Regions from separate parts of the Streptomyces sp. NPDC002870 genome, predicted to be linked through region 2. Evidence: riboswitches for the same ligand, from Rfam matches in the RefSeq annotation. Region 2 holds a riboswitch; each other region holds the start of a gene.

Region 1 (7,525 bases), on a different contig from region 2:
TGGTGGGAGGGGGCGTTTCCATGCCTGCCTTGGTTCTACTTGGTTCCAGCGGTGCTTCTGTGTGGCTGCCGCTTGCGTGCCTGCTACTTGCTGCGGTCGGCGTTGTCGACGCCGTCCCAGACGTTCGAGTACCAGGGGCGGTCGGTCGCCCCCTCTTCGGTACGGCGCTGCTCGGCGGCCTCGGGGTCGATCATGATGTAGCCGGTCTCTCCCGGCAGCACGAGATGCAGGTGCTCGCGGGCGAGACGCCGGATGTACATGTCGTCCTGGAGCCGCGCCTTCTCGTCCCTCAGCCGCTCGACCTGCTGCTTGGCGTCCGACATCCGGCGCTGCTGCTCGGCGATGTCGGCGCGCTGAGAGACGTACTGCCGCATCGGGTACGCGAGCGCGACGGCCAGCGAGCAGACCACCAGGGCCAGGAAGGCCGCACGGCCGGTGAGCCGGGAGCGGCGGGCCTGCCTGCGGCTCTGCGAACGGTAGACGCGGGCGGCGGTCTGCTCGCCGAGCAGCCGAATCCTGGTCGTGGTGGAGAACCGGTCGCGGTCCTTCCCGGCCATGTCCCGCCTCCCCGATACGTACGTACGTCCCCGGACACGGTACGGGACCGCGGCCGGGGACGTATGTAAGCGAGAGCGTCAGCCCTTGCTGTGCGTATCAGTTCGCGTCAGTTGGCGCGAAACCGCGGGAACGCCGAGCGGCCCGCGTACACCGCGGCGTCGTCGAGGATCTCCTCGATGCGCAGCAGCTGGTTGTACTTGGCGACGCGCTCGGAGCGGGCCGGGGCGCCGGTCTTGATCTGGCCGCAGTTGGTGGCGACGGCCAGGTCGGCGATGGTGACGTCCTCGGTCTCGCCGGAGCGGTGCGACATCATGCACTTGAAGCCGCTGCGCTGGGCCAGCTCGACGGCGTCCAGGGTCTCGGTCAGCGAACCGATCTGGTTGACCTTGACGAGCAGGGCGTTCGCGGCGCCCTCGTCGATGCCGCGGGCCAGGCGCTCCGGGTTGGTGACGAAGAGGTCGTCGCCGACGATCTGGACCTTGGTGCCCAGCTTGTCGGTGAGGACCTTCCAGCCGGCCCAGTCGTCCTCGAACAGCGGGTCCTCGATGGAGACGAGCGGGTACGCGGCGACGAGCTCCTCGTAGTACTCGGTCATCTCGGCGGCCGAGCGGGACTTGCCCTCGAACTCGTACGAGCCGTCCTTGTAGAACTCGGACGCGGCGACGTCGAGCGCGAGCGCGATGTCCTTGCCGGGGGCGTAGCCGGCTTCCTTGATGGCCTCGAGGATCAGGTCGAGGGCGGCGCGGTTGGAGTCGAGGTTCGGCGCGAAGCCGCCCTCGTCGCCCAGGCCGGTGGAGAGCCCCTTCTGCTTCAGGACCTTCTTGAGGGTGTGGTAGACCTCGGTGCCCCAGCGCAGGGCCTCGGAGAAGGACTCGGCGCCGATCGGCGCGATCATGAACTCCTGGATGTCCACGTTGGAGTCGGCGTGCGAGCCGCCGTTCAGGATGTTCATCATCGGAACGGGCAGCAGGTGCGCGTTCGGGCCGCCCAGGTAGCGGAAGAGCGGCAGATCGGAGGCCTCGGAGGCGGCGTGCGCCACGGCGAGGGAGACGCCGAGGATCGCGTTGGCTCCGAGCGAGGACTTGTCCGGGGTGGCGTCCAGGTCGAACATCGCCTGGTCGATCAGGCGCTGCTCGGTGGCGTCGTACCCGACGAGCTCCGGGCCGATCTGCTCGATGACGGCGAGGACGGCCTTCTCGACGCCCTTGCCCTGGTAGCGGTTCTGGTCACCGTCGCGGAGCTCAAGAGCCTCGAACGCACCGGTGGAGGCGCCGGACGGAACAGCAGCACGACCCGTGCTGCCGTCGTCGAGGCCAACCTCGACCTCGACCGTGGGGTTGCCTCGGGAGTCCAGGATTTCCCGGGCTACGACGACGTCGATGGACGGCACGAGCATCTCCTTCTGGGATGTGACGCTAAATGTGACGCAAGCAGTGGGACGCCAGCAGTGCAGCGCAGTGCAGCGCAGTGCAGGGTCTCCTCGGCCTTGCGACAAGAGCCTAACCGGCTCCGGGGCATCGGTCGGCCGGTGCCCGCCCGCTGGGACGGAAAAGGGCATGAACAGGCAGTGACAAGGCAGAACCCCGGCCCGGCGCGTTCGGGGGAAAGCGCGCCGGACCGGGGTGCTCTGGGGCCCGGGGGTCAGCTCGGGCGGAGCCGGGGGGTCAGCCGGCTCGGGCGGAGCCGGGTCAGCTCAGGTGGAGCTGCTGGCCCGGGTAGATGACGTCCGCGTCGTCGATGATGTCCTTGTTGAGGTCGAACAGCTTCTGCCAGCCGCCCTTGACCTTCTCGGTCTCGGCGATCTTGCCGAGGGTGTCGCCGGCCTTGACCTTGTACTCGCCGTCGCCCTTCTTGAAGCTCTTGGCCTTCGCGGCGGGCTTCGCGGACTTCGCCGGGGCGGCGGGGCGCTCGGAGCGGGTGGTGGGAACCTCGGCGCGCTCCGGCTGCGCCGGCGGCGTGGTGGCCGCGGCGGCGGAGCCGCCGTCGTACGCGGCGCCCGACAGGTTGACGCCGCAGTTCGGCCATGCGCCCTTGCCCTGGCCGGCCAGGACCTTCTCGGCGACCGCTATCTGCTGGGTCTTGGAGGCCTGGTCAGCGCTCGCGGCGTACTGCGTGCCGCCGTACGCGGCCCAGGTGGAGGCCGAGAACTGCAGGCCGCCGTAGTAGCCGTTGCCGGTGTTGATGGACCAGTTGCCGCCGGACTCGCACTGGGCGACCTGGTCCCACTCGGAGGCGGTCGCGGCGGACACCGAGGTGGCGCCGAGGAGCGGGGCGGCGACGGCCGCGCCGGTGACGCCGGCGATCGCGGCGAAACGAGTGGCTTTGGACGGGCGACGGTGCTTGCCCTTGCCGGAAAGCAGCATGGAACTTCTCCTCACCGACGCCTACGAGGTGAGCTGTCGGGTTCGGGCCGATGAAGAGTCCCCGGTTCCGTTAGGAACCAGGGGACGAGTTGCCCGGCCGCGCGTCGTGCGCGACTTCACCCCAAGCCGGTTGGAGCCGTCGATCTCAACGGCCGGGGCCGGCGCTTACCTTGGGTCCCCCGCTCCTGCCTTCGGCGCTCTGCGCGACGACTGCTCCCCCGGCCGTCGGCAGGATTTGGCGTGACGGTCAGCGGCGCCCGCGGTGGCGAGCGGTTCAGACCGTAAACACACCTCTCCCCGATGTTCAAAGGAGGAACATCGGGGAGAAATCGCCCATCTCGCCACTCCGGCCACTACCGTTTTCGCAGGTGAGGGGCGGAATGAGTGGTTCCGCCGGGCAAGTCACGGCAGTTGGGACAAAGAGACTCATGTCTCACTTGCACAGACTCGGACATAAGCCCGCGAACTGGCCGTGAACTGCCAGCGAATTACCCCTACTTCAGGTCCACATCGAGGCTCTGGCCAGGAAGGATGAGGTCGGGGTCGGCACCGACGGTCCCCCGGTTCGCCTCATAGAGCTCGGCCCAGCCCCCGGAGAGCTTCTGCTTGTCGGCGATGGTCCACAGGCTGTCGCCCGGCCGGACGGTGTATTCGCCGGGTGCGGCGTCCGCTTTGCCCGCCTCGCCCACCTCATCCGGGTTGCCCGCATTGTCGCGTGCCGAACCGTCACCTCGCGAGGCATGACGCCCCGCTTCGCGCTCATTGTCCGTATTGCCCGGCTCGGTCTCCTCCGGGGCGGCCTCGCCACGGTGCTTGCCGCCACTGTCGGCGTCCGGCGTCCCGTCCGTGTTCGCCGGCTCGGCGGGCTCGGCCGGATCCGCGGACGGCTCGGCAGACGCCGCCGTGGTGGGCTGAGCCGAGGGCTTCGTGGGTACGAGCGACTCGACCGGGGCGCTCTGCTCTGGCGACGGCGCGACGCCCGGGTCGACGCCGGTCGCGGCGCCGTCGTTCTTCAGCCCGGCGAGTGCCGCGCAGCCGGGCCACGCCGCGGGGCCCTGCGCGTCGAGGACCTTCTCGGCGACCGCTATCTGCTGCGAGCGGCTGGCAAGGTCGGCGCGGGGCGCGTACGCCGTACCACCGAAGTCCTGCCAGGTCTCCGGCGAGAACTGCAGCCCGCCGTAGTGACCGTTGCCGAGGTCGGCGCTCCACATGCCGCCGCTCTCGCACTCCGCGACGCGGTCCCACGTGGAGGCGTCGGCGGCGGAGGCCGATCCGGCGCCGAGAAGGGGGATCGCGATGGCCGATCCCGTCACCCCTGCCGCGACGACAATGGCCGGAGCTTGACGAGGTCGGCGGTGTCGCCCGTTCCCGGAACGCATGCGGTTGCCTTTCACGCGACTGCTGAGACGACGGTGAACGTAGCCGCAATCGAACGTAAGTCACAAGTCGATGCAGCGGAGATCACGTGAAAGTCACAGACTTGACAATGCGTCAGTTCTGTCGAGCGGTGAACTCAACCGGCAGAGTGCGCAATCCGCGCATAATGAGACCCCCACGCCACCGCAAATCGGCTGGATCACCCGCAAGCCGCAAGTCCGGCATTCTCCTGAGCAGCGTGGCGAGCGCGGTCTGCCCCTCAAGACGCGCGAGCGGCGCGCCGAGGCAGTAGTGGATGCCGTGCCCGTATCCGAGGTGCTGGTTGTCGCGCCGGGACAGATCGAGGGTGTCCGGGTCGGCGAACCGCTCCGGGTCCCGGTCGGCGGCGGCGAGTACGACCAGCACGGGATCGCCCGCCGCGATCCGCTGCCCGCCGACGACGAGCTCCTCGGTGGCGAACCGCCAGGTGGCGAGCTCCACGGGGCCGTCGTAGCGCAGGAGTTCCTCGACACCGGTGGCCAGCAGCTCGGTCTCCCCTGCGGCGAGTGACGCCTGGAGCCGCTCCCGCTGTTCCGGATGACGAAGCAGGGCGTACACCCCATTGCCGATCAGGTTCACGGTGGTTTCAAAACCCGCGAAGAGAAGGATGAAGGCCATGGCGGCGGCCTCGTTCTCTGTGAGGTGCTCGCCGTGGTCGCTGGCCCGGATCAGCCCCGAGATCAGGTCGTCCCCGGGCTCCTCCCGCTTTCGGTGGATCAACTCCGCGAGATACCCCCGGATCTTCTTCACCGAACGGGCGACGCCGCCGCGCGGCCCGCCGGGGTGGCCCGGCTTGAAATGTCGCAGCATCATTCCGGCCCAGTCGCGGAAGTCGTCCTGGTCCTCGCGCGGGACGCCGAGCATGTCGCAGATGGCATAGATGGGGAGGGGGAACGCGAACTCATGAATCAGGTCCGCCTCCCCCTTCGCCTCGAACCCATCGATGAGCCGGTCGGTCAACTCCTGTACCCGGGGGGCGAATTCGGCGACCCGACCCGGCGTGAACGCCTTCGACACCAGCCTCCGCAGCCGGGTGTGGTCCGGCGGGTCGATGTTCAGCAGATGGGTCATCAGCTCGGCCTTGCGCTCGCCGGGGATCCCCGTCCTCCCCTTGGCGTGGGCGGGCTCGTCGTGGTGCACGGGATTCTTGCTGAGCCGCTGGTCGGCGAGGGCCTGCTTGGCATCGGCGTACCGCGTCACCAGCCATGCCTCGACCCCGCTGGGGAGGGTGGTCCGGTGGACCGGCGAGTTTTCCCGGAGCCACGCGTAGGCGGGGTAGGGGTCGGTGGCGAATTGCCAGGTGAACAGCTCGGGCTGAGCGCTCACTCCTGCCCCTCGGCGGCGCGGATCGCGTCCCGGTAGGCGCGGCCCGCGGCCCGCAGGGCGGCCTCCGGGTCGGTGCCGGACGCCTCCGCCCGGACGGCGAGGGCGAGCAGTTCGTAGCCGATGCCGGAGCCGGCGGGGAGCGGGACGTCGAGGCCGGCGCTGCGGACCCGGCTCGCGAGCTTCGCGGCGAGAGCGAGACCGGGCTGGCCCAGCGGCACGCCGTCCGTCACGGAGTCGCGCTGCTTCTCGATCGCCTTCGTGCGGAGCCAGTGCTCCTTCACGTCCTCGGGTGTCTCGGCGCGCTCGTCGCCGAAGACGTGCGGGTGGCGGTGGATCAGCTTCTCGACGATCGTCCCGGCGACGTCGTCGATGGAGAACGGCTCGTGCTCGTCCTCCTGCGCGATGCGCGCGTGGAACACGACTTGCAGGAGTACGTCCCCGAGCTCCTCGCGCAGCTCGTCGCGGTCGCCGTCCTCGATCGCCTCGACGAGTTCGTACGCCTCCTCGATGCCGTACTTGGCGAGGCCCGTGTGGGTCTGGGTCGACGACCAGGGGCACTCGGCGCGGATCCGGTCCATGACCTGGACGAGGTCGAGGAGCCGGGCGCCGGGCAGGTCGTACGAGCCGGGGAGCAGCTCCAGGTCCGGCATCTGCACGCGTCCGGAGCCGGCGAGCCGGGCGAGCCCGTCGGTCAGGGCCGTATCACCCTCGCCGGAGGGGACGACCACGACGGTGCGGCCTTCCCCAGAGCCTTCGGCCTGGGAGGTGCCCCCGGCGCAGGCGTCGACCAGCTCCTGCGCGGTGACGGCCGCTATCTCCACGACGACACCGGCCTCGCGGAGATACGGCAGCTGGGGATGGGCCTCGTCGGCACAGAGCACCCGGTCGGCGGCCCGCAGCGTCTGCCACGCGGGCCAGGACAGCAGCCCGGGCGCGACGCGGTGGCTTGCGGTGAGCAAAACGATTCGGCCGGCGGCGACTGGTGCTTCTGTGGTCACCCCTCGAACCTACCTCGCGTCGCTACGCACCCGCCTCGGGCTCCGGCTCCTTGCTGACCTGGGTGATCCACGGGGCCTTGTAGCTGCCGAGCTCGAGCTTCTGGTCGTCCCAGGCGCCGAAGCGGGGGTTGACGTCGATGTCCAGCGCCTTGGCGGCGGCGGTGAAGGCCTGGTTCAGCTTCTGCTGACCCTCGGGGGTGTTGGTCGCGCCGAGGGCCTCGGCGAGCTTGCTGACCAGGACGTCACGGCGTACGACGTCGTTCAGCTGGCCGGGGGCGACCCCGCGCTGCTGCAGATACATGGCGGCGAGCTGTTCCTCGCCACCGGACTGCTGCACGAGGGCGGCCCGCCCGGCCTGGATCTCCTTGCGGCTGACCTCGACCCCGGCGTCGTCGGCGGCCCGCTGGACGACCCGCTCGACGATCAGGTCGTAGAGCTTGGCGCGGCTGAGCTGCCCGCTGTCCTTGATGAGCTGGGCGGACTGGGGGGAGCGCTGCTGGGCGGCGCGCACGTCCTTCACCTTCGCCTGGACGGTGGACACCTCGATCCGGTCCCCACCTACGACGGCGGCGGCCCCGGGGTGAGCCTCACTGCCGCAGGCGGCGAGGAGGGGCGCGGCGACGAGCAGCGCGGCTGAGACGGTGAGCGCGGTGCGACGGCGGCGGTGCAAAGGAGCCTCCCGGCGTGCGGCGTGATTGTGCGAGCGAAAGGTGTGGCGTGCAGCGCCTCGTTGAGGGGTGGTGGTCGGGCGACGGGCGGGCGCACAAGACCCTGCGGTGATCGATGGTAAGCAGTCTCCGTGGTCTGGGCCACTGATTCGGCCGACGATTCGCCGGAAGTTGCGATACACCCCGCAGCCGTCAG
Region 2 (7,525 bases):
CAGGACTTCTCCATATCGCGATCGAAGGGACGTACATGCCCATGGGTCACACGGCCACAGCGCAGGCCGGTTCCGGCGGCCTGACAGCGACTGAGCACCGGCTGGCCAACGGCCTGCGCGTGGTGCTCTCCGAGGACCACCTGACCCCGGTCGCCGCTGTCTGCCTCTGGTACGACGTCGGCTCACGCCACGAGGTCAAGGGCCGCACCGGCCTCGCCCACCTCTTCGAGCACCTGATGTTCCAGGGCTCGGGCCAGGTGAAGGGGAACGGCCACTTCGAGCTGGTGCAGGGCGCCGGTGGCTCGCTGAACGGCACCACCAGCTTCGAGCGCACCAACTATTTCGAGACGATGCCCACACACCAGCTGGAGCTGGCGCTGTGGCTGGAAGCCGACCGGATGGGCTCGCTGCTCGCCGCGCTCGACGACGAGTCGATGGAGAACCAGCGCGACGTCGTCAAGAACGAGCGCCGCCAGCGGTACGACAACGTTCCGTACGGCACGGCTTTCGAGAAGCTGACCGCCCTCGCCTACCCCGAGGGCCACCCGTACCACCACACGCCGATCGGCTCGATGGCCGACCTGGATGCGGCGACCCTCGAGGACGCCCGTGCCTTCTTCCGTACGTACTACGCGCCGAACAACGCCGTGCTGTCCGTCGTCGGCGACATCGACCCGGAGCAGACGCTCGCCTGGATCGAGAAGTACTTCGGCACCATCCCGACCCACGACGGCAAGCAGCCGCCGCGCGACGGCTCGCTCGCGGAGGTCATCGGCGAGCAGCTGCGCGAGGAGATCGTCGAGGAGGTCCCGGCGCGGGCGCTGATGGCGGCCTACCGGCTGCCGCACGACGGCACGCGCGAGTGCGACGCAGCCGATCTGGCGCTGACCGTCCTCGGCGGCGGTGAGTCGTCCCGGCTGCACAATCGTCTGGTGCGCCGTGACCAGACGGCTGTCGCGGCCGGCTTCGGCCTGCTGAGGCTGGCCGGCGCGCCCTCGCTGGGCTGGCTGGATGTGAAGACGTCCGGCGGCGTGGAGGTGCCGCAGATCGAGGCCGCGGTCGACGAGGAGCTCGCGCGGTTCGCCGCGGACGGCCCCACGCCCGAGGAGATGGAGCGCGCGCAGGCTCAGTTGGAGCGCGAGTGGCTGGACCGGCTGGGTACGGTCGCGGGCCGCGCCGACGAACTGTGCAGGTACGCGGTGCTGTTCGGTGACCCGCAGCTGGCGCTGACCGCCGTGCAGCGGGTGCTGGACGTCACCGCAGAGGAGGTGCAGGCGGTCGCCAAGGCCCGGCTGCGCCCGGACAACAGGGCAGTGCTGGTCTACGAGCCCATCTCGGCCGACGACGGCGAGGGCGACGACAGCGACGACAGCGACGAGACCAACGAGCACGAGGGGACCGACCAGTGAGCGACGCTGCCGTGACCATGCAGTTCCACCCGCAGCCGGCGGCTGGAGAGGCCAGGCCCTGGGCGTTCCCCGCCCCCGAGCGAGGCACGCTGGACAACGGACTCACGGTGCTGCGCTGCCACCGTCCCGGCCAGCAGGTGGTGGCCGTCGAGATCTGCCTCGACGCACCGCTGGACACCGAGCCGGACGGCCTCGACGGCGTCGCCACGATCATGGCGCGCGCCCTGTCGGAGGGCACCGACAAGCACTCCGCGGAGGAGTTCGCGGCCGAGCTGGAGCGCTGCGGAGCGACGCTCGACTCGCATGCCGACCACCCCGGCGTCCGCGTCTCCCTGGAGGTCCCGGTCTCCCGGCTGCCCAAGGCACTCGGCCTGCTCGCCGAGGCGCTGCGCGCACCCGCCTTCGCCGACAACGAGGTGGAGCGGCTCGTACGCAACCGTCTGGACGAGATCCCGCACGAGACGGCCAATCCGGCCCGCCGGGCCGCCAAGGAGCTCTCCAAGCAGCTCTTCCCGGCCTCCCTGCGCATGTCGCGCCCCCGTCAGGGCACGGAGGAGACCGTGGCCCGGATCGACTCCGCGGCCGTGCGGGGCTTCTACGAGGCGCATGTGCGGCCCGCGACGGCCACAGCGGTGATCGTCGGCGACCTCACGGGGGTCGACGTGGACGCGGTGCTGGCCGACACCCTCGGCGCCTGGAAGGGCGACAGCGTCGCGCCCCGTCCCGTGCCGCCGATCACGGCCGACGACACGGGCCGCGTGGTCATCGTGGACCGGCCTGGCGCCGTGCAGACGCAGCTGCTGATCGGCCGCATCGGGGCGGACCGGCACGACCGCGTCTGGCCCGCGCAGGTGCTCGGCGCGTACTGCCTGGGCGGCACCCTCACCTCCCGCCTGGACCGCGTGCTGCGCGAGGAGAAGGGCTACACCTACGGCGTACGGGCCTTCGGCCAGGTACTGCGCTCCACCCCCGACGGGTCGGGCGCCGCGATGCTCGCCATCAGCGGTTCGGTGGACACCCCCAACACCGGACCGGCGCTGGAGGACCTCTGGAAGGTGCTGCGCACGCTCGCGGCCGAGGGGCTCACCGACGCCGAGCGGGATGTCGCCGTGCAGAACCTGGTGGGCGTCGCCCCGCTGAAGTTCGAGACGGCGGCGTCCGTCGCGGGCACGCTCGCCGACCAGGTCGAGCAGTCCCTCCCGGACGACTACCAGGCGCAGTTGTACGTACGGCTGGCCGAGACCGGCACCGTGGAGGCGACGGCCGCGGCCGTCAACGCCTTCCCGGTGGACCGGCTCGTGACGGTGCTCGTCGGCGACGCCTCGCAGATCGAGGAGCCGGTCAGGGCACTGGGCATCGGTGAAGTGACCGTTGTCACGGGCTGATTGACCGCACGACGATCGGCCATATTCGGCGAACAACTCAAAACAGACAATCGGAACCCCGGCCTCCATAGCGATGCCGGGGTTCTGTCTTATGCCCGGTTTGTTGGAGAGGTTGCCTGTCTGCCCTGTGGCATGCACTACAAAAGGGGCTGTCTGTTTGGTGAATGAAAGATGCCCCGCCTAGCGTCGGTCCGGCTGTCCGCCAGTAGCCCGCCGCACCCGCGGCATCGGACAGCCATCGCCGAGTCCCCGTATGGCGCGAGCCTGGGGAGCCGGGGACCCAATCAGTCCCTGGGGTGAATCGGACGCCTTCGCACCCGTGCGGAGGAGCCCGTAGGAGACCTTCCTGCTCCGAACCCGTCAGCTAACCCGGTAGGCGAGAAGGAAGGAAAGGATCAGCCACTTCATGGCGTTCACCCGTGCCACCGGGAAGCACCGTGCCCCGAGCCGCCTGACGCGCAAGAGCGCGAGCATGGCGGGCGTCGCGGCCCTTGCCACCACCGGCGTCATCGGAACCCTCGCTTCCCCGGCGCTCGCCGCCGAGCCCGGCGCCACCGCGGTCGAGGACACCGGCCTGACCCAGATCGTGGCCGCCGACTCGCTCGCCGACCAGATCGCCGACCAGGCCGCCGCCCAGAAGCGGGAGGCCGACGAGGCCGCCGCCAGGGCGAAGGCCGAGGCCGAGGCGAAGCGCAAGGCCGAGGCCCGCGCCAAGGAGGCTCGCGAAGCCAAGGAGCGCGCCGCCCGCGAGGCCGAGCGCAAGCGCCTCAACTCCTTCCGGCTCCCCGTCGCCGACGCGCACCTCACCACCGGCTACAAGGCCGGCGGCTCGCTCTGGTCCTCCGGCAGCCACTCCGGCGTCGACTTCCGTGCCCCGTCCGGCAGTTCGGTCATGGCCGTCGGCTCGGGCACCGTCGTCGAGGCCGGCTGGGCGGGCGCGTACGGCAACAACATCGTGATCAAGATGAACGACGGCTCGTACACCCAGTACGGCCACCTCTCGTCCATCGGCGTCTCGGTCGGCCAGCGGGTCACCCCGGGCCAGCAGATAGGCCTCTCCGGCTCGACCGGCAACTCCACCGGGCCGCACCTCCACTTCGAGGTCCGCACCAGCCCCGAGTACGGCTCCGACATCAACCCCGTCGCGTACCTGCGCGCCCACGGCGTCGACGTCTGACCGACACCCGAGTGAACGAAGGCCCCGGCCCCCGCCGGGGCCTTCGGCGTTCGGCCCGCTGGCCAAAAGATATCCATGAATTTCCAGGGGCCATCGGAAAATCCGGCCCACTGCAATAGAGTCACCGAACAGGCGTCAATCGGCTGCGTTTCGCGCGGATTAAAGCGGAGGTTCGGTCATGCGCATTCCCGCGCACTCGGTATGCACGGCGATCCGCGACGACATCGTCTCCGGCGTATTCGAGCGCGGCAGCCGGCTCACCGAGGAGCAGCTGGCGCGCCGCTACGGCGTCTCCCGGGTCCCCGTGCGCGAGGCCCTGCGCACACTGGAGTCCGAGGGCTTCGTCACCACCCGCCGCCACGCCGGCGCCTGCGTCGCCGAGCCCACCGAGCAGGAGGCGGCCGACCTGCTGGAGGTCCGGATGCTGCTGGAGCCGCTGGGCGCGGCCCGGGCCGCCCAGCGCCGCACGGAAGCGCACCTCAAAGTCCTGCGCGGTCTGGTCAGACTGGGGCAGGAGCGGGCCCGCCGCGGCCAGGGCGAGGATCTGCGCTCGCTGGGCGGCTGGTTCCACGAGACGCTCGCCCAGGCTTCCGGCAGCCCCGGCCTGACCGCCCTGCTCACCCAGCTGCGGCACAAGATCGCCTGGATGTACGCCATCGACCAGCCCGCCAAGCCCATCGAGTCCTGGGCCGAGCACGGCGCGATCGTGGACGCCGTGGCGCGCGGCGATGTGGAACGGGCGCGGGCGCTGACCGCCCTGCATGCCGAGCGGGCCACGGCCGCGCACCGGCTGCGCCGTCCCGAGCGGGTGAGGACTTCGCAACATGCCGTAAACACGGCAAGCGCCCGCAATTAACAGCCGCACCGTATACAAAGAGAAGATATTCGCGGGGCGGCTTTTATGCTGCCCGAATTCATGGTGCCCGGACCGCAAAAAAGCGGAGCCGCGATCTCCCGAATTCAGGACGCCGCGGCTCCGCCGTCGAGCAATTCGACTGCCAGATTCAGACGGTCTCGGGAAGCTCCTCGAGCCCCTCGGCGACCAGCTTGGCCAGACGGTCCAGGGCGGCGTCGGCGCCGTCCGCCTCGGAAGCGAGCACGATCTCCTCGCCGCCCTGAGCGCCCAGGCCGAGCACCGCGAGCATGGAGGCGGCATTGACCGGGTTGCCGTCGGCCTTGGCGATCGTCACCGGGATGCCGGAGGCCGTGGCGGCACGGACGAAGATGGAAGCGGGGCGGGCGTGAAGGCCCTCGGCCCAGCCGACATTGACGCGGCGCTCAGCCATGGTGTTGCCCTTCAAGTCTTAGCGGTTGTCTAGACCAGTCTCTCATGCGGTTGCGGCGTACTCGCACCGGCCTTCGGCCCGGGAGCGGCCGCCGGTCGGACCTCCTCAGACTGCCCGCGGCCAACAGCCGCCGCTACCGGTGGGTGAGCCGTACGCTTCTGGCATGCAGACCGAGCCGGACCACGCCTACCCCGATCACTGGGAAGCAGACGTGGTGCTTCGCGACGGCGGCACCGCGCGCATCAGGCCCATCACCACCGAGGACGCCGAGCGCCTGGTCAGCTTCTACGAACAGGTTTCGGACGAGTCGAAGTACTACCGCTTCTTCGCACCCTATCCACGGCTCTCCGCCAAGGACGTCCACCGCTTCACCCACCACGACTATGTGGACCGGGTGGGTCTCGCGGTCACGGTCGGCGGTGAGTTCATCGCGACTGTCCGCTACGACCGGATCAACGCGCAGGGCCGCCCCGCGAGTGCCCCCGCCGACGAGGCCGAGGTCGCTTTCCTCGTGCAGGACGCTCACCAGGGGCGCGGGGTCGCGTCCGCGCTGCTCGAACACATCGCGGCGGTCGCCCGCGAGCGCGGGATCCGGCGCTTCGCCGCCGAGGTGCTGCCGGCCAACAACAAGATGATCAAGGTGTTCCGGGATGCGGGCTACACCCAGAAGCGCAGCTTCGAGGACGGCTCCGTCCATCTGACCCTCGACCTGGAGCCGACCGCCGAGTCCCTCGCCGTGCAGCGCGGCCGCGAGCAGCGCGCGGAAGCCCGTTCCGTGCAGCGCCTCCTCGCCCCCGGGTCGGTCGCGGTCATCGGCACCGGCCGCGCGCCGGGCGGTGTGGGCCGCACCGTGCTGCGCAACCTCCTCGACGCCGGGTACACCGGTCGTACGTACGCCGTGAACCGCGCCTTCCCCGAGGGGCAGCGGGAGGTGGACGGCGTCCCCGCTTTCCGCTCCGTCGGCGAGGTCGGGGAGCCGGTCGACCTCGCGGTCGTCGCCGTTCCCGCCGAACGGGTGCCGGAAGCGGTCGCCGACTGCGGCGAGCACGGCGTCCAGGGTCTGGTCGTCCTCACCGCCGGATACGCCGAGAGCGGCGCAGCCGGGCGGGAGCGGCAGCGCGAACTGGTGCGGCAGGCCCGCTCGTACGGCATGCGCATCATCGGCCCGAACTCCTTCGGCATCATAAGCACGTCGGACGCCGTCCGCCTCAACGCGTCCCTCGCGCCCCACTCCCCGGCGCCCGGCCGCATCGGCCTGTTCACCCAGTCCGGCGCGATCGGCATCGCCCTGCTGTCGGGCCTGCACCGGCGCGGCGCGGGCCTGTCCTCCTTCATCTCGTCGGGCAACCGCGCGGACGTGTCCGGCAATGACTTTCTGCAGTACTGGTACGAGGACCCGGACACCGATGTCGTGCTGCTGTACCTCGAATCGATCGGCAACCCGCGCAAGTTCACCCGCCTCGCGCGGCGTACGGCGGCAGTGAAGCCGGTCGTCGTGGTCAAGGGCGCCCGCCACAGCGGCAGCGAGCCGCCCGGGCACGCGGTGCCGGTGACCCGGATCCCGGACGCCACGGTCGGGGCGCTGCTGCGCCAGGCGGGCGTGATCCGCGTCGACACGGTGACCGAACTCGTCGACGCGGGGCTGCTGCTGGCGGGCCAGCCGCTGCCGGCCGGGCCGCGGGTGGCGATCCTCGGCAACTCCGAGTCCCTCGGCCTTCTCACCTATGACGCCTGCCTCACCGAGGGCCTGCGCCCAATGCCGCCGCGCGACCTCACGACGACGGCCACCCCGGCGGACTTCCGGGCGGCGCTCGCCGAAGCGCTGACCGGCGATGTATGCGACGCCGTGGTGGTGACGGCGATCCCGTGGGTGGGCGAGAACGGCGTCACGGAATCGGGTGACGGCGAGGTCCTGGCGGCGGCCCTGCGCGACGCGGCGGCGACGTCACCGGCGAAGCCGGTGGCGGTGGTCCACGTGGAAATGGGCGGCCTGGCGGAGGCGCTGGCAGCGGCCACGAGCACGCGTACGGTCACGTCCACGTCCACGAGCACCGGTACGGGCACGGCAGCGGCCACCGGCACGGCTCCGGCCGCGGCCACGAGCACCGGCACAGGTACGGCCACAGGCACGGCTACGGGCACAGGTACGGGCACGGCCCCGGCTGCGGCCACAAGCACCGGCACCGGTACGGTTCCGGCCGCGGCCACCAGTACCCGCATGGCCACGACCCCGGCGGCCCACGCCGACGGCCCGGCCCCCGGCGCCGG
Region 3 (7,525 bases), on a different contig from region 2:
CGGGAAGACGCCGTCCTCCATGCCCGTCAGGAACACCACGGGGAACTCGAGGCCCTTCGCCGTGTGCAGCGTCATCAGCGTGATGACGCCGGAACCGTCCTCGTCCTCGTCCGGGATCTGGTCGGAGTCGGCGACGAGCGCGACCTTCTCCAGGAACTCGGCGAGCGTGCCCGCGCCTTCCTCCTCGGCGCGGTCCTGCTCGAATTCCAGGGCCACGGCGGCCAGTTCCTGCAGGTTCTCGATGCGCGTCTCGTCCTGCGGATCGGTCGACGCCTGCAATTCGGCGAGGTAGCCGGTCCGCTCCAGGACGGCCTCGAGCACGGTGGCCGGTCCGGCGCCCGACTCGACGACCGTACGCAGCTCCTCCATCAGCACGTTGAACCGTTTGACGGCGTTGGCGGAGCGGGCCGCCATGCCGTACGCCTCGTCGACGCGGCGCAGCGCCTGCGGGAAGGTGATCTTCTCGCGCAGCGCGAGGGCGTCGATCATCGCCTCGGCGCGGTCGCCGATACCGCGCTTGGGGACATTGAGGATGCGGCGCAGCGGGACATTGTCCTCGGGGTTGGCGAGAACCCGCAGATACGCGAGGACGTCCCGGACCTCCTTGCGCTCGTAGAAGCGCACTCCTCCGACGACCTTGTACGGCAGTCCGACCCGGATGAAGATCTCTTCGAAGACACGGGACTGGGCGTTCGTACGGTAGAAGACGGCGACATCGCCCGCCTTCGCGTCGCCTGCGTCCGTCAGCCGGTCGATCTCGTCGGCGACGAACTGCGCCTCGTCGTGCTCGGTGTCGGCGACATAGCCGGTGATCTGCGCGCCGGCGCCGGCGTTGGTCCACAGGTTCTTCGGGCGGCGGCTTTCGTTGCGCTCGATGACGGCGTTGGCGGCGGAGAGGATCGTCTGCGTGGAGCGGTAGTTCTGCTCCAGCAGGATCGTCGTCGCGTCCGGGTAGTCCTCCTCGAACTGGAGGATGTTGCGGATGGTCGCGCCCCGGAAGGCGTAGATCGACTGGTCGGCGTCGCCGACGACGCAGAGCTCGGCCGGGTCGTCGTCCGGGCCCGAGGGACCCACCAGCTCGCGTACGAGTGTGTACTGAGCGTGGTTGGTGTCCTGGTACTCGTCCACCAGGACATGGCGGAAGCGGCGCCGGTAGTGCTCGGCCACGTCCGGGAACGCCTGGAGCAGATGCACCGTCGTCATGATGATGTCGTCGAAGTCCAGGGCATTGGCCTCGCGCAGCCTCGCCTGGTACATCCGGTACGCCTCGGCGAGCGTCTTCTCGAAGCCGTCGACAGCCTGGTCGGCGAAGGTCTCCTCGTCGATCAGCTCGTTCTTCAGGTTCGAGATCTTCGCGCTGAAGGACTTCGGCGGGAACTTCTTGGGGTCGAGTTCCAGATCACGGCAGACCAGGGCCATGAGGCGCTTGGAGTCGGCGGCGTCGTAGATCGAGAACGACGAGGTGAAGCCGAGCCTCTTCGACTCACGGCGCAGGATCCGGACGCAGGCGCTGTGGAAGGTCATGACCCACATGGCGTTGGCGCGCGGGCCGACCAGCTGCTCGACGCGCTCCTTCATCTCGCCGGCGGCCTTGTTCGTGAAGGTGATCGCCAGTATCTGGCCGGGGTGGACGCTGCGGGTGCCCAGCAGATGCGCGATCCGGTGGGTCAGCACCCGGGTCTTGCCGGACCCGGCCCCGGCGACGATGAGCAGCGGCGAGCCGGTGTGCACGACGGCGGCACGCTGCTGCTCGTTCAGCCCCTCGAGCAGAGCGGCGGGGTCCACGACGGTGCGCGGGGCGCCGTCGCGGTGGTAAGGGTCCCGGGCCGGGGGGACGTCGTAAGCGCCCTGGAAGAGATCGTGAGGGATCTCCTCCGGGGCCGAGTCCTCGGGTGGCGGCGGGTGGTGCTCCGCGCTGGGCTGGAGGTCCGCCAGGAAGCTGTCGTCAAAGAGGCTGCTCATCGCTCTACGAGTCTAGGCCGCCGCACTGACAGCTCGCCGCCGCATTGGGATACGGCGGCGATGCGGCGGCGATACAGCGGGCATACAGCGGCCATACGGCGGCGCGATCCCGCCGGGCACGACGCCCGCGACCCTCCGTGATCGGGCCGCGTCGCCGGGTCATCATGCGGAAGGTATCGGTCCGACGATCACCAAGGTCACGAAAATGTATCGGACATATCGAACATCAACCTTCACAGCAGCCACACCAGTTGGCTAGCGTGCTCCCCCAGGTGGCCCGTATCCCCCTGGCGATCCACGCCACATCGGGCAGCCTGCGCCGAATTCGGGCTTTCCGCAAGGAAGTTCGGAACCGGGGACCCACCATGCACAACCGGGGTGAATCGGACCGTGCCCCATCCGGTCCGTAGGGCGATCTTCCGTTCCGCCCGAACCCGACAGCTAACCCGGTAGGCGGTCCACGGAAGAAGGAGATGCCGGCCTTGGCGTCGCATCGCAAAACGCGAACCGTTAAGACCTCCCCCGCCGTCGGGTTCACGACGGCAGCCCTCGCCTCCGTCACCCTGTTGTCGACGCAGAGCGCCAACGCCGCACCCGCCGAGCCGAAGCCCTCGGTCGAAGACGTCCAGAAAAAGGTCGACGACCTTTACCGGCAGGCCGGCACGGCGACCCAGAAGTACAACAAGGCCAAGGAAGCCACCGAGGAGAAGCGCCGCGAGGTCGACGAACTGCTCGACGACGCCGCCAAGCGCACGGACAAACTCAACGAGTCCCGCCGGGAGCTCGGCACCTACGCGGCCGCGCAGTACCGCACGGGCGCGGTCACCCCGACCGCCGCGCTGATCTTCGCGGACAGCCCGCAGGCGTACTTCGACCAGACGCAGCTGATGGACCGGATGACCGACCGTCAGCGCAGCGCCATCACGGACTACGAGACCCAGCGGGCCGCGGCCGCCGAGCAGCGAGCGGAGGCGACGAAGAGCCTCGAGTCGCTCACCCGCTCCCAGCAGGCTCTGCGCACCAGCAAGAAGGACGTCCAGGCGAAGCTCGCAGAGGCGCGCACGCTGCTGTCGAAGCTGACGGCCGAGGAGAAGGCGCGGCTCGCGGCGATCGAGCGCCAGAAGGAGGAAGAGGCCCGCCGCAGGGCCGAGGCCAAGGCCCAGGAAGAGGCAGAGGCCCGTGCTGCGGCGGAGGCCGAGCGCCGGCGCCAGGAGCAGGAGCAGAACCAGGGCGGCAGCACAGGCACAGGCACCGGGTCGGACACCGGCACCGGCACCGGCACCGGCACTGGCTCCACGGGTGGCGCCACGTACGCGGCCAAGGCCGAGAAGGTCCTGTCCTTCGCCCGCTCCCAGATCGGCAAGCCGTACGTCTGGGGAGCGTCGGGCCCGAGTTCGTACGACTGCTCGGGACTGACCCAGGCCGCCTGGAAGGCGGCGGGCGTGGACCTGCCGCGCACCACCTGGGACCAGGTGAAGGTGGGCGAGCGGGTCGAGACGAAGGATCTGCTCCCGGGTGACCTGGTCTTCTTCTACGACGACATCAGCCACGTCGGCATCTACATCGGCGACGGCAACATGATCCACGCGCCCAAGCCGGGTACGAACGTGCGCGAGGAGTCGATCTACTACATGCCGATCTACGGCAGCGTGCGCCCGGCCTGAGACCGGCTCACCGCACGAACGCCCGGGGCCGACAGCGGCGCCCGGGCGTTCTCATGGCCGGCTCACGCCCGGCTCACGGCCCCGCTCACGTCCAAAGCGTCGCGATGAAGATGTTCGCGACCGTCAGCCCGCCCACCGCGCCGAACAGCGCCTTCTCCGCCTTCTCTTCGTCCCGCTTGACGTACACCAGGCCCAGGATCACGACCAGCACCGCCAGCTTGATGCCGACCTTCAGGTTGTTCACCGGCTGATCGTCCGCCTGATTCAGGCCCACCAGCGCGACGCCCGTGATCAACATGGTCAGCGCGCCGTGCAGCATCGCCGGGGTGAAGCGGGCCGTCCCCGCGCCCATCGCCTTCATCTGAGTGAGGAAGCCGCCGAGCAGCGACGCGATGCCGATGATGTGCAGGGCGACGAAGACATTTATGAGTACGTCCATGTCGCGGAGCCTAGCCCTCCCCATACCACCGATCTCCAGGCAGGTATGCCTCATTCGCCGCATCGGTCACAGCGCCACGGGGATCCGGGCCGGCACCATCAGTTCCGCTCTCAGAAAGCGGTCTCACATGTCCAGCTTCGGGCAGTACCGGTCCACGCCTCATTCCCACGACTCCCAGGTTTAGCGTCCTTGCTCAGGTGACCGACTCCCCACCGCCGCCGAGCTCCTGGGCGGCAGTCGGCCACCCCCGCCGAGAACTCCGGCGGCGGGCCGCTCCCCTGTGCGGACCGCCGTCGGACTCGGCTCGGACTCCGCGTCTGGCTCGGCTCGGACTCGGAGCCGGACTCGGACTCGGACCACAGGGAAGACGGAAGGACGTGGACGCCCTCGTGGCAGCGCACCGGAAACCCAAGCAGCATCCGCTCAGCGGGCCCGCCGCACGGACCGCCGCCACCCTCGCGCTCGCCGGCGCAGCGACCGCCACCGCATTCGACGGGACCGGGCACGCCGAGCCCCGTCTCACTCCCGCGCAGATCAAGGCCAAGGTCGACAAGCTCTACCAGGAGGCGGAGGCCGCCACCGAGAAGTACAACGGGGCCAAGGAACAGACCGCGAAGTCCCGGGCGTCGCTGGACCGGCTGCGCGAGGAGGCCGCCCGCAGGACTGAGCGGCTCAACGCCTCACGCAACGCCCTCGGTTCGATCGCCACCGCCCAGTACCGCGCCAGCGGCATCGACCCGGGGTTGCAGCTCGCCCTCACCTCCGATCCCGACGAGTATCTGGAGCGGGCCGCGCTCGCCGAGCGGGTCGGCACACGGCAGGCGGACGCCATCGGCGGTGTGCACCAACAACTCGTGGAGATCGCCCGGTTGAGAGCCGAGGCGGGCGAGCGCATGGACGTTCTCAAGGCCCGGCAGACCGAGCTCGCCCAGCACAAGGCCACCGTCCAGGACAAGCTCGCGGCCGCCGAACGCCTCCTCGCCGAGCTCACCGCCGTACAGCGCGCCTCGTACGAGAGCTCGAACAGCGCGGAAAGCCCCGCGGACACGCGTGCCGACCGGTCAGCCGTCCCGCGCGGCTCCCTCGATGCCCCCAACCCCCGTGCCGCCCAGGCCGTCGCGTACGCCTACGGAGCGCTCGGCAAGCCGTACGTCTGGGGCGCGACCGGGCCCGCCTCCTTCGACTGCTCCGGGCTCACCCAGGCCGCCTGGGGCTCCGCCGGGATCGCGCTGCCACGCACCACGTACACGCAGATCAACGCGGGCCGACGGGTCTCCCGTTCCCAACTCGCCCCCGGCGACCTGGTGTTCTTCTACTCCGGTATCAGCCACGTCGGCCTGTACATCGGCGGCGGCCAGATGATCCACGCCCCGCGCCCCGGCGCCCCGGTCCGCGTCGCGCCGATCGACGAGATGCCCTTCGCGGGCGCGACCCGCCCCGCCTAGGCCGGCGGGGTGAGACCCGGCCGCAGTTGCTGCGTCAGCCACTCGAACGCGTAGGGCAGCTGCCTGCTCCACACCGGAGTGACATGCCCGCCCTTCGTCGCCCGTACATCCACCTTCGTCGGTGGCTTGGCCGCCCGCTTCAGCGCAAGTCCCGGCTCGTACCCGTCCGCGCCCTCACCCGTCGCCAGCAGCGAGACCCGCGGCGGGGTCTTGGCCGACTTCAGGATGTGCAGGACGTTGTTCTCCGTGCGCAGTCTCGGGTCCGCGGCAGTCAGCGAGTGGGACTCGGCGGCCGGGTCGTTGTAGCCGGAGAGGCTGACGGCCGCGCTGTAGCGGTCGGGATGGGCGAGGGCCAGCTTGGCCGCGCCGTGCGCGCCCGCCGAGTAGCCCGCGATCGCCCAGTTCTCGGGTGCCAGCGACACCCGGAAGTTGTCGGCGACCATCTTGCGTACGTCGACGGTCAGCCAGCTGTCCGCATTCACCTTGCCCGGTATGTTCGCGTACCCGGTGTCCGCGTCGCCCAGCATGGTGCGCGGCGACACCACGATGAAGGGCGCGACCCTGCCCGACTCGATCAGCGGCTGCACCCGGTCCTGGAACTTCAGCGTCCGGAACCAGTTCTTCGAGGAGCCGGGGAAGCCCGCGAGCACCTCGACGACCGGGAACTTCTGGTCGCGGTACGCGGGGTCGTCGTACTGCGGCGGCAGCCATACGTACACCTCGCCCACGACGCCCGAGACGGCGCCCTTGAGCTCGGTGCGCCGCAGACCGCTGCCGAGCGACGGGTCTTTGACCTTCTCCCACTTCTGGATCGCCTTCGGCAGCGCGGAGATCTGCTTGCCGCCGGTGCCGTTCGGCCCGAGGTCGAGCGCCGATTCGACATGGTCCGCCGTGCCGAGCAGATCGTCCCAGCTGTCGTAGAGGCCATTGGCGTTGTTGACCGCCACGAACACCACCAGGACCGCCGTGGCCTGCGCGAAGAGCACCATGAGCAGCCGGCCTGCGCCCCGCACCAGGGCGGGTCCGCGCAGCCGGCTCCAGAGCAGCAGCGGCAGCAGTACGGCAAACACGACCAGGACGATCGTGATCAGGAAGAAGGGTTTCCCCGTCAAATTCATCACGCAGAACAAGAGGTGAACATGGCATAGACGGTTGCCCGGCTATGTACCGGTTACCTCACGATGGAACCTAAACCAGACGACGGGCCGTCGCCCATCGCGTCAGCTCGTGCCGGTTCGAGAGCTGCAGCTTCCGCAGCACCGCCGACACATGCGACTCCACTGTCTTCACCGAGATGAACAGCTGCTTCGCGATTTCCTTGTACGCGTAACCGCGCGCGATCAGCCGCAGCACCTCGCGTTCCCGCTGGGTGAGCCGGTCGAGGTCCTCGTCCACCGGCGGCGCGTCCGTCGAGGCGAAGGCGTCCAGCACGAAGCCCGCCAGCCGCGGTGAGAACACCGCGTCCCCGTCCTGCACCCGGAAGATCGAGTCGACCAGATCCGTGCCCGTGATCGTCTTGGTGACATAGCCGCGGGCGCCGCCCCGGATCACCCCGATCACGTCCTCGGCCGCGTCCGAGACGGACAGCGCCAGGAAGCGCACCGGGTTCTCCGACGCCGCCATCAGCGAGGCGCAGCGGCGCAGCACCTCCACCCCGCCACCGCCCGGCAGATGCACATCCAGCAGGACGACCTCGGGCCGGGTCGCCGTGATCACGGTGACCGCCTGGTCGACGTCGGCGGCCTCGCCGACCACTTCGACACCGGTGCGGTCGGTCTGGCCGATTTCGGCCTGCACTCCGGTGCGGAACATCCGGTGGTCGTCGACGAGCACGACCCGTGCGCGCCGCTCGGCAGTCTCTCCAGCAGCCTCGGTCTCGGTCATTCGCCCGCCCTCTCCATCTCCAGCTCGACCTCGGTGCCCCCGCCGGGCACCGAGCGAAGCCGTGCCGTCCCGCCGTTGCGCTGCATCCGGCCGATGATCGATTCTCTTACGCCCATCCGGTCGCCGGGGAC
Region 4 (7,525 bases), on a different contig from region 2:
CCCGGCAGCGCGAACTGCGCACGATATCCACCGAGCTGCCCGCGTACGCCGCGGCCGGCTGGCTGACCGCCGCCGAGCCGGGCGCGCTCTCCTCGATGCGGGCGCGCACGATGGCCCGTGACGTCGCCCGGCGCGCGCACGGACCGGCCGCCGCGCACGCCGTGTCGGAGTACCAGCGGTTCGCGACGTCCCTGGCCTTTCTGCGCCACCGCGCCCACCGCGGCGCGGCGGGAGCGGACTTCGCGGAGCGCGAGCAGGAGCTGCTGCACCACCTGTGGCAGCGCAAGGACGTCGCCGCTCCCGCGCTGACGTACGCGGCACGGGCGACGGGCCGGGTGTGGACGCCGCCGCCGTACCGCGACTACGGCGGCTACAACCCGTACCGCAGCTAGATGTCCGACGCCGCGGTCAGCTCGGCCAGCTCGTCGGCCGTCAGCTCCAGCTCGGCGACCGCGGTCAGCGCGGGCAGCTGCTCGACCGTGCGGGCCGAGGCGATCGGCGCGACGACGGTCGGCTGTGCGGCCAGCCAGGCGAGTGCGACGGTCGCGATCCGCGCGCCACGGTCCCGGGCGACCTTGTCGAGCGCGGCGAGGACCGCCAGGCCCCGCCCGGTCTCCAGGTGCTTGCTCGCGCCTGCGGCCCGTGCGCTGTCCACCGCCACACCCGGCCGGTACTTGCCGGTGAGGAAGCCGGAGGCGAGCGCGGAGTAGGGGACGGCGGCGAGCCCGGCACGGGCGGCGGTGTCCCGCAGCTCGCCCTCGTACGTGTCACGGGAGACGAGGTTGTAGCGCGGCTGGAGCGCGACGTAGCGGGCAAGTCCCTCGCGCTCCGAGAAGTCCAGGGACGCCTGGAGCCGCTCGGGGCTGAGGTTGGAGGCGGCGATGGCACGGACCTTGCCGTCCCGCACCAGCTGGTCGAGAGTCGTGATGATCTCCTCGACGGGGACGCTCGGATCGTCGAAGTGCGTGTAGTACAGGTCGATGTAGTCGGTACGCAGCCGCTTCAGGGATTGCTCGGCAGCGGCCTTGAGGGTGGTGGCGGAGAGTCCCCGGTACTGGGGGTGCGCGCCGGCCTTGGTCGCGACGACGACGTCGGAACGGTTGCCGCGCGCGGCCAGCCAGTTGCCGATGACGGTCTCGGACTCGCCGCCCTCGTTGCCCGGTGCCCAGGAGGAGTAGGCGTCGGCAGTGTCGACGAAGTTGCCGCCGACGGCGGTGTACGCGTCGAGCACGGCGAAGGACTGCGCCTGGTCGGCGGTCCAGCCGAAGACATTGCCGCCGAGAGCGAGCGGGGAGACGGCGATGCCGGACGAGCCGAGGGTTCGCAGAGAAGTCATGGGTGGATCAACGACCGTGGCGGCGCGGGCTATTCCGGCTCTGCGCCCTGCGCCGGTGTGCGGTCTGCGCCGGTGTGCGCGCTGCGGTCCACGCGCTGTGCCGGTCTACGCGCTGTGCCGGCAGCCCTGGCGTCGGGGGGTGTGCGCCAGAGCTGCCGGGGACTGTGGCGCACGATCAGATGCTGAGGCCCTTGCCGCGCAGCCATGCCATCGGGTCGAGCCCCGACCCGCCCGGCGTGTGGACCTCCAGGTGCAGGTGCGGGCCCGTCACGTTGCCCGTCGCGCCGACGCGGCCGATCGTCTCGCCCGTCGTCACCTTCTGGCCGGCGCTGACCGAGATCGAGGACTGGTGGGCGTACCAGACCTCCGTGCCGTCCTCGAGCTCCAGCACCGTGCGGTAGCCGTAAGAACCGGACCAGCCCGCCGACTTGACGGTGCCGCCGTGCACCGCCTTGACCGGCGTGCCCGTGGGGGCCGCGAAGTCCAGGCCGGTGTGGTAGCCCGAGGACCACATGGAGCCGGACTCGCCGAACGTGGAGGTGATGGTGTACGAGGAGGTGGGCAGGGCGTAGCTCTTGGCGAGCTGGGCCAGCCGCTCGGCCTCTGCCTTCGCCGCCGCGGCCTTCTCGGCCGCGAGCTTCTCGGCCTCGGCCTTGGCCTCCGCCGCGGTCTGCTGCTTCGCGGCCTCCGCCGCGGCCTTCTCTGCCGCGAGCTTCTCCGCGGCCGCCTTCGCCTCGGCGTCGGCCTCCGCCTGCTGCTGCTCGGCCTGCTGGAGAATGCGGGCGCGCAGCGCCTCACCGGCGCCGGCGGCGCTGTCCGGTCCGGCCTCGGCGCCGGAGTCCGAGGCGAGGGTCATCGCCGTGAGCGGGGCCGCGTTCACGTTCCCCGCGTCGGCGTCCGACGCGTCGTCGGACATCAGGGAGCCCACGCCAGGCAGGGACTTGGCTTCAGGCAGGTTGTCCGCGATCGAGTCGGGAAGAGATATGGAGACCGGCGGCTTGTCCTGCGCGGTGGCCATGCCCCCCGCGCCTACCGCGGCGATCACGCCTACGCCGAGCACCGTGGAGCTGCGGGCGAGCCCGCCGCGCTGCTTCATGACACGGTGCCTGCCGCGCACCGGACGGACGGAGTCCTCGGTGGGGTTCCATTCCTCCCATGCCCGCTCCGCCGGTTCGTTGCCGAAGAAGTCAGTTTCCAGGGTTCCGAAGGGAGCTTCGGGGGCAGGCTTGTTGGACGCCACGGAGGCGTGCTCCTTTCCTTCCTTCTCGCCTACCGGGTTAGCTGACGGGTTCGGAGCAGGAAGGTCTCCTACGAGCGCCTCGAACCGCGGAAAGAGCGGCAAAAGGTGCCCGATTCACCCCAATTGGTGGTTCCCCGGTTCCCTTGCGGGATTCGGCGCGTGCGCACGGTGCCGTCTCTTGCGACGACTGGGACAACCGCGCTGCGTTATCGAACGTTAATAGACGCCGGGGCTGTATTCCAAGCTGTTCCGAGTGATCATTAGCGACTTTGACGGGGACTTACCAGGACACAAGCGGCCGGAATCGGGCGACTTGATCGACACCCGGACCGGAACTTTCGTCTGACAGTGCATCAGATGTTATCGGTGGGGTGCGCCTCGACTACGCACGGTGCCGGTCCTGCGGCGGCCCATGGCCGCGCGATGGCCTTCAGTCGCTTCGGTGATCAGAGCCTCCAAGGGCTTTGATCACCGGCACGATCCTGCGGCGGTCCGGCTGCGCCTCGGTGGGGCGGCTGACCGCCAGCAGCGCCATGTCGTCCGTGGTCCCGCCGCCCGTATGCCGTCGTACATCGTCGACGAGCGCGTCCAGCAGCTCCTCCGGCCCGGGAAAGAGCCGGCCCGCGAGCCGCCGGCCGGGGTCGTAGAAGACGCCGCCCTTGTCGCGCGCCTCGGAGAGACCGTCCGTGTAGAGGAGCAGCGTCGCCCCGGGAGGCAGCGGATGCGCCTCCGAGCTGTCCGGCCACGCCCCCAGCTCGCCCATTCCCAGCGGCAGCGCGGCCTGGGTCGGCTCCAGGATGTCCAGGTCCCCGTCGGCGTACAGCACCAGCGGCTCCGGGTGGCCCCGGTTCACCACCCGCACCACGCCCTCGCCGGGCGGGATCTCGGCGAGCACGGCGGTGGTGAACCCCTCGACGGCATCCAGTTCGTCCCGCCGTGTGCCCTCGCGAGCCAGCGCCCGCTCGAGACGCGCGGCGACCCCTTCGAGGGAACTCTCCTGCTCGGCGACCTCCCGGAACGCCCCGAGGACCACTGCCACCGTCTCGACCGCCCCCACCCCCTTGCCCCGTACGTCCCCGACCACCAGCCGCACCCCGAAGGGCGTGTCCTGTACGGCGAAGAGGTCGCCGCCGATGAAGGCGTCCGCCTGCGCCGCCTCGTACCGCGCGGCGATCTGCAGCCCGCCGATCCGGGCGGCGGGGGCGGGCAGCACGGCGCGCTGCGCGGCCTCGGCGATCACCCGGGCGGAGGCGAGGCGCTCACGACCGAGCCGTACGAGGCGATTGATGAGCAGCGCGAGCCCGGCGACCGTGAGCACGGTGAACAGCTCGGTGAACGAGGTGACCTCGGACACGGTCTCGTTGTAGTAGCGAAGACCGAGCACGGACAGGGTCGCCGCGATGCCGGTCAGCAGTGTGGCGATCCAGGAGGAGAAGGGCGCGGCGATCAGCGGGGCGGCCGCGAAGAACGGCACGGCCGTGAATCTGGGCGGGGTGAAGTAGTCGAAGACAAGACCGCCGACGATCATCAGCGTGGGGAGCACACGGACGACGCGAGGAGCGCTGTAGCCGCCGTCCTGCTGTCGGTGCACCACCTGACATCTCCTGCCCGTCCGCCTGGCTGCGGACGGTACCGCGCCCTTCCCAGGCTGGCTGTAGCCGCGCCGGGGGGCGACTCACCATCGGCCAACCGGACGACGCGGGCGTGAGCGAGGGAGACGTGGGAGACAAGTGAGGAGATACGACAGTGGCCCGGCACTCTTGTCGAGTGCCGGGCCACTGCCTTCAGTAGCGGGGACAGGATTTGAACCTGCGACCTCTGGGTTATGAGCCCAGCGAGCTACCGAGCTGCTCCACCCCGCGTCGGTAAACACAACCTTACGCCATCCGGAGCAAGATCAACTCCATTTAGTGCGTGAGCCTGTTCTGACGCCCCTCCGAAGGCCCTCCGGAGGGGCGTCGCCCACGGCTGGGCGCAACGCGCTGCTTCAGCGGCGGCGCAGGCGGAGTGCGGTGAGCGCGCCGCCCGCCGCGATCAGGGCCGCGGCGGCGATCGCCGCGTACCAGGTGGAGCTGGAGGCTCCGGTGCTGGCGAGGGCGCCGGTGGTGGTGACGGAGTCGTTCGCGGCAGCCGCGGCCGAGGTCGTGGCGGAGGCCGACGGGGTCCCGGACGGCGTCGCGGACGCGGTCGGGGAGGGCGAGGCGGACGCGGTCGGGGAGGGGGCCACGGTCGGCTTGCCGCTCGGGTCAGTGCCGCGCTCGGGGGCGACCGTGATCTTGGCCTCGGCCTCCAGGAACGGCATCGTGTTCCCCTCGGTCAGCGACGTCGTCGCCCGCAGCGTGAGCTTGACCGGCTTCTGGATGCCCTTGAAGTCGATGACGCGCACGCGAAGGATGTAGCGGTGCAGCTTCCCCTTCTCGGTGAAGTAACTCTTGGGGAGGTCGGCCAGCTGCCACCTGTCCAGGCCGGGCACCTTCGGGGCCCTGACCAGCTTGCCGTCGCCGAGCCACTCCTCGATCACCAGCTCCGGAACCTCACCGTCGGCGTCGGGCTCCGGAGCGATCTCCAGGGTGGTCGCCAGGTCGGTGTCGAAGGTCCCCTCGCCTTTGAGCTGGTGGAACAGGTCGACGTTGCCCCACAGACCGGGCTTGATGGGCTCGTTCTCGTCGGTTCGGAGCCACATGGAGGCGGGTGCGGCGTTGATCTTCGGGCTGGTCTCGAAGGCGACGGTGTCGTCCTTCTCGTACTTCGCGTTCCCGGCCAGGTCGGCGGCGACGAGCCTCAGGTTGCCGTTGTTGGACGGGTAGTTCTTGCCGAGGCCGATGGACACCTTCCAGCTCAGCTCGCCCTTGGCGGGCACGGAGAAGGGGGCGTTCCTGCCCTGCTGAGCCGGGTGGAAGTGGCCCTGCGCGCCGATGCCCTGCTGCCCGACGAACTCGTCGGTCGCCGGGGCGTTCACCGGCTGCACGTCGAATACCAGGTGCGAGGCCGCGAAGGGGCTCGCGCCGTCCGTCTCGCCGACCAGCCACGGCTGGAAGTCCACCGGCTTGTCCGCGGAGTTCTTCACCGTGAAGGAGAAGGTCTCACTCGCCCCGCCACGGGTCAGCGGCCCGCCCGGCGCGGGGGCGCCCAGCTCGATGGTGAGCGGCTTGCCGGAGCCCGCCGGGGTGGCGTGGGCCGCGGCGGTGAGCGGGACAAGGGTGGCGCCGGCGGTGGCGGCGACGGTGATCGCGGCTGCGGCGGCTAGGCGAGCGGACATGGTGGACTCCCCCCAAGGAATCGACTAGGGGCCGGACTTCCGCTGGATGGGCGGTAGCCGGCCGTACCAAAGAGCAGCGCGGCAGAGCGCCGCGACAGGCGGTGAAGCGAGATGAGAGATCGCCGTCCGTCCGGGCCTCTTCGGTCCTCGCGGGCCTCTTCGGTCCCGCTCGATCCTTTTCGGTCCTTATCGGTCCCGGCTTGCGGCGATGTGCTCATCTTCACCGCTCAAGATCGGGCGGACAATGCCCGTACTGTCACCACTTCGCAACAGCGTCCACCGGGCGAAATCCCGCCGCTGACCTGGGGGTTGGCTCCGGTCCGGACGCGACTCGCGCTGGGCCGCGAGCTGCGTCGGCCATGAGCTGCGTCGGCCGCGAGCTGCGCCGACCGCGTCAGGGCCGCAGCCGGGCCGCCCGCATCTGGAGGTAGCGCGTCTCCGGGACGCTGAGGGTGCGCCGGGCCGCCAACTGGTAAGCGGCACGTGCGCCTTCGGCGTCCCCCGCCTTCTCCAGCAGGTGCGCGCGTACGGCGTCGAGCCGGTGGTGGCCCGCCAACCGGTCCTCCAGCTTGGCGACTTCGGCGAGCCCGGCCTCGGGCCCGTGCACCATGGCGACGGCCACGGCCCGGCCGAGTTCGGCCATCGGCTCGGGAGCGAGGCGTACGAGAAGGTCGTACAGGCCGAGGATCTGCGGCCAGTCCGTGTCGTCGGCGCGCGCCGCCTCGTCATGCAGCGCCGCGATCGCCGCCTGCAGCTGGTAGGCGCCGGCCGGCCCCTCGGACAGGGCCTCCTCCACCAGCGCGGTGCCCTCCGCGATCGAATCCTGGTCCCAGCGGGCGCGGTCCTGCTCGTCGAGCGGAATCAGCTCGCCGTGCGGGCCGGTGCGCGCCGCGCTGCGGGCGTCGGTGAGCAGCATCAGCGCCAGCAGCCCGGCCACCGCACCCTCCTTCGGCAGCAGCCGGCGTACGGCCCGGGTCAGCCGGATCGCTTCGCCGGCGAGGTCGGCACGGTGCAGATCGCTGCCGGAAGTGGCCGTATAGCCCTCGTTGAAGATCAGGTAGAGCACCTGGAGCACCACGGCGAGCCGCCGATCGCGGTCCGCGGGCCCCGGCTGGCGAAAAGGCACGCCCTTGATCTTCTGCTTGGCCCTGCTGATCCGCTGCGCCATCGTCGCCTCGGGCACCAGATGCGCGCGGGCGATCTCGGCGGTGGTGAGACCGCCGACGGCCCGCAGGGTGAGCGCGACCTGCGCGGCCGGGGTGAGTTCGGGGTGGCAGCACAGAAAGAGCAGGGTGAGGGTGTCGTCCTCGGAGGGGGCGCGGCTCTCACCGGGCGCAGGCGCCGTGAACGCGTCCCGGGGGGTCAGCGCCGCGACCGTCTCCTCGCGTCTGCGCCGGGCCTCCTCGCTGCGCAGCTGCTCCGTGAGACGACGGGACGCGACCTTGATCAGCCAGCCGCGGGGATTGTCGGGCAGACCCTGCTCAGGCCACTGCTGCGCGGCGGCGAGCAGCGCCTCCTGTACGGAGTCCTCGGCCGCGCCGAAGTGCCCGTACCGCCGTACCAGCGCACCGAGGACCTGCGGCGCGTGCAGGCGCAGCAGGTCCTCGACCTCTGTCGTACGTCTAACAGCCATCGCCTCCGCCGTCCAGGATGGGCCGGATGACCACGGGGTAGTCGGGGGCCCCCTCGG

The links. A riboswitch is a leader RNA that binds a small molecule or an ion and turns the genes downstream of it on or off. The one in region 2 is predicted to bind cyclic di-AMP.
Region 1: linked by a shared signal. The riboswitch ahead of ACFYWY_RS11815 (transglycosylase family protein) and the one ahead of ACFYWY_RS20855 (M23 family metallopeptidase) in region 2 are both predicted to bind cyclic di-AMP.
Region 3: linked by a shared signal. The riboswitch ahead of ACFYWY_RS07010 (NlpC/P60 family protein) and the one ahead of ACFYWY_RS20855 (M23 family metallopeptidase) in region 2 are both predicted to bind cyclic di-AMP.
Region 4: linked by a shared signal. The riboswitch ahead of ACFYWY_RS06560 (M23 family metallopeptidase) and the one ahead of ACFYWY_RS20855 (M23 family metallopeptidase) in region 2 are both predicted to bind cyclic di-AMP.

Annotation. Positions count from the first base shown of each region.
Region 1 covers NZ_JBIAPW010000007.1:177,658-185,182, reverse strand. The annotation lists gene ACFYWY_RS11830 (DUF501 domain-containing protein) at 1-22, opposite strand, end outside; gene ACFYWY_RS11825 (septum formation initiator family protein) at 84-557, opposite strand; gene eno (phosphopyruvate hydratase) at 665-1,948, opposite strand; gene ACFYWY_RS11815 (transglycosylase family protein) at 2,247-2,921, opposite strand; cyclic di-AMP (ydaO/yuaA leader) riboswitch at 2,925-3,128, opposite strand; gene ACFYWY_RS11810 (transglycosylase family protein) at 3,416-4,300, opposite strand; gene ACFYWY_RS11805 (cytochrome P450) at 4,413-5,663, opposite strand; gene ACFYWY_RS11800 (nucleoside triphosphate pyrophosphohydrolase) at 5,660-6,661, opposite strand; gene ACFYWY_RS11795 (SurA N-terminal domain-containing protein) at 6,684-7,331, opposite strand; gene ACFYWY_RS11790 (GtrA family protein) at 7,522-7,525, opposite strand, start outside.
Region 2 covers NZ_JBIAPW010000016.1:18,361-25,885, reverse strand. The annotation lists gene ACFYWY_RS20865 (M16 family metallopeptidase) at 36-1,409, shown strand; gene ACFYWY_RS20860 (M16 family metallopeptidase) at 1,406-2,794, shown strand; cyclic di-AMP (ydaO/yuaA leader) riboswitch at 3,024-3,188, shown strand; gene ACFYWY_RS20855 (M23 family metallopeptidase) at 3,201-3,971, shown strand; gene ACFYWY_RS20850 (GntR family transcriptional regulator) at 4,150-4,827, shown strand; gene ACFYWY_RS20845 (HPr family phosphocarrier protein) at 4,976-5,257, opposite strand; gene ACFYWY_RS20840 (GNAT family N-acetyltransferase) at 5,421-7,525, shown strand, end outside.
Region 3 covers NZ_JBIAPW010000004.1:88,531-96,055, forward strand. The annotation lists gene pcrA (DNA helicase PcrA) at 1-1,962, opposite strand, end outside; cyclic di-AMP (ydaO/yuaA leader) riboswitch at 2,270-2,433, shown strand; gene ACFYWY_RS07010 (NlpC/P60 family protein) at 2,436-3,626, shown strand; gene ACFYWY_RS07015 (hypothetical protein) at 3,712-4,065, opposite strand; gene ACFYWY_RS07020 (NlpC/P60 family protein) at 4,455-5,510, shown strand; gene ACFYWY_RS07025 (alpha/beta hydrolase) at 5,507-6,628, opposite strand; gene ACFYWY_RS07030 (LuxR C-terminal-related transcriptional regulator) at 6,699-7,394, opposite strand; gene ACFYWY_RS07035 (PspC domain-containing protein) at 7,391-7,525, opposite strand, start outside.
Region 4 covers NZ_JBIAPW010000003.1:398,163-405,687, reverse strand. The annotation lists gene ACFYWY_RS06570 (PrsW family intramembrane metalloprotease) at 1-392, shown strand, start outside; gene ACFYWY_RS06565 (aldo/keto reductase) at 389-1,336, opposite strand; gene ACFYWY_RS06560 (M23 family metallopeptidase) at 1,512-2,576, opposite strand; cyclic di-AMP (ydaO/yuaA leader) riboswitch at 2,588-2,744, opposite strand; gene ACFYWY_RS06555 (PP2C family protein-serine/threonine phosphatase) at 3,007-4,170, opposite strand; tRNA gene ACFYWY_RS06550 (tRNA-Met) at 4,365-4,438, opposite strand; gene ACFYWY_RS06545 (LPXTG cell wall anchor domain-containing protein) at 4,564-5,835, opposite strand; gene ACFYWY_RS06540 (RNA polymerase sigma factor) at 6,230-7,468, opposite strand; gene ACFYWY_RS06535 (YciI family protein) at 7,458-7,525, opposite strand, start outside.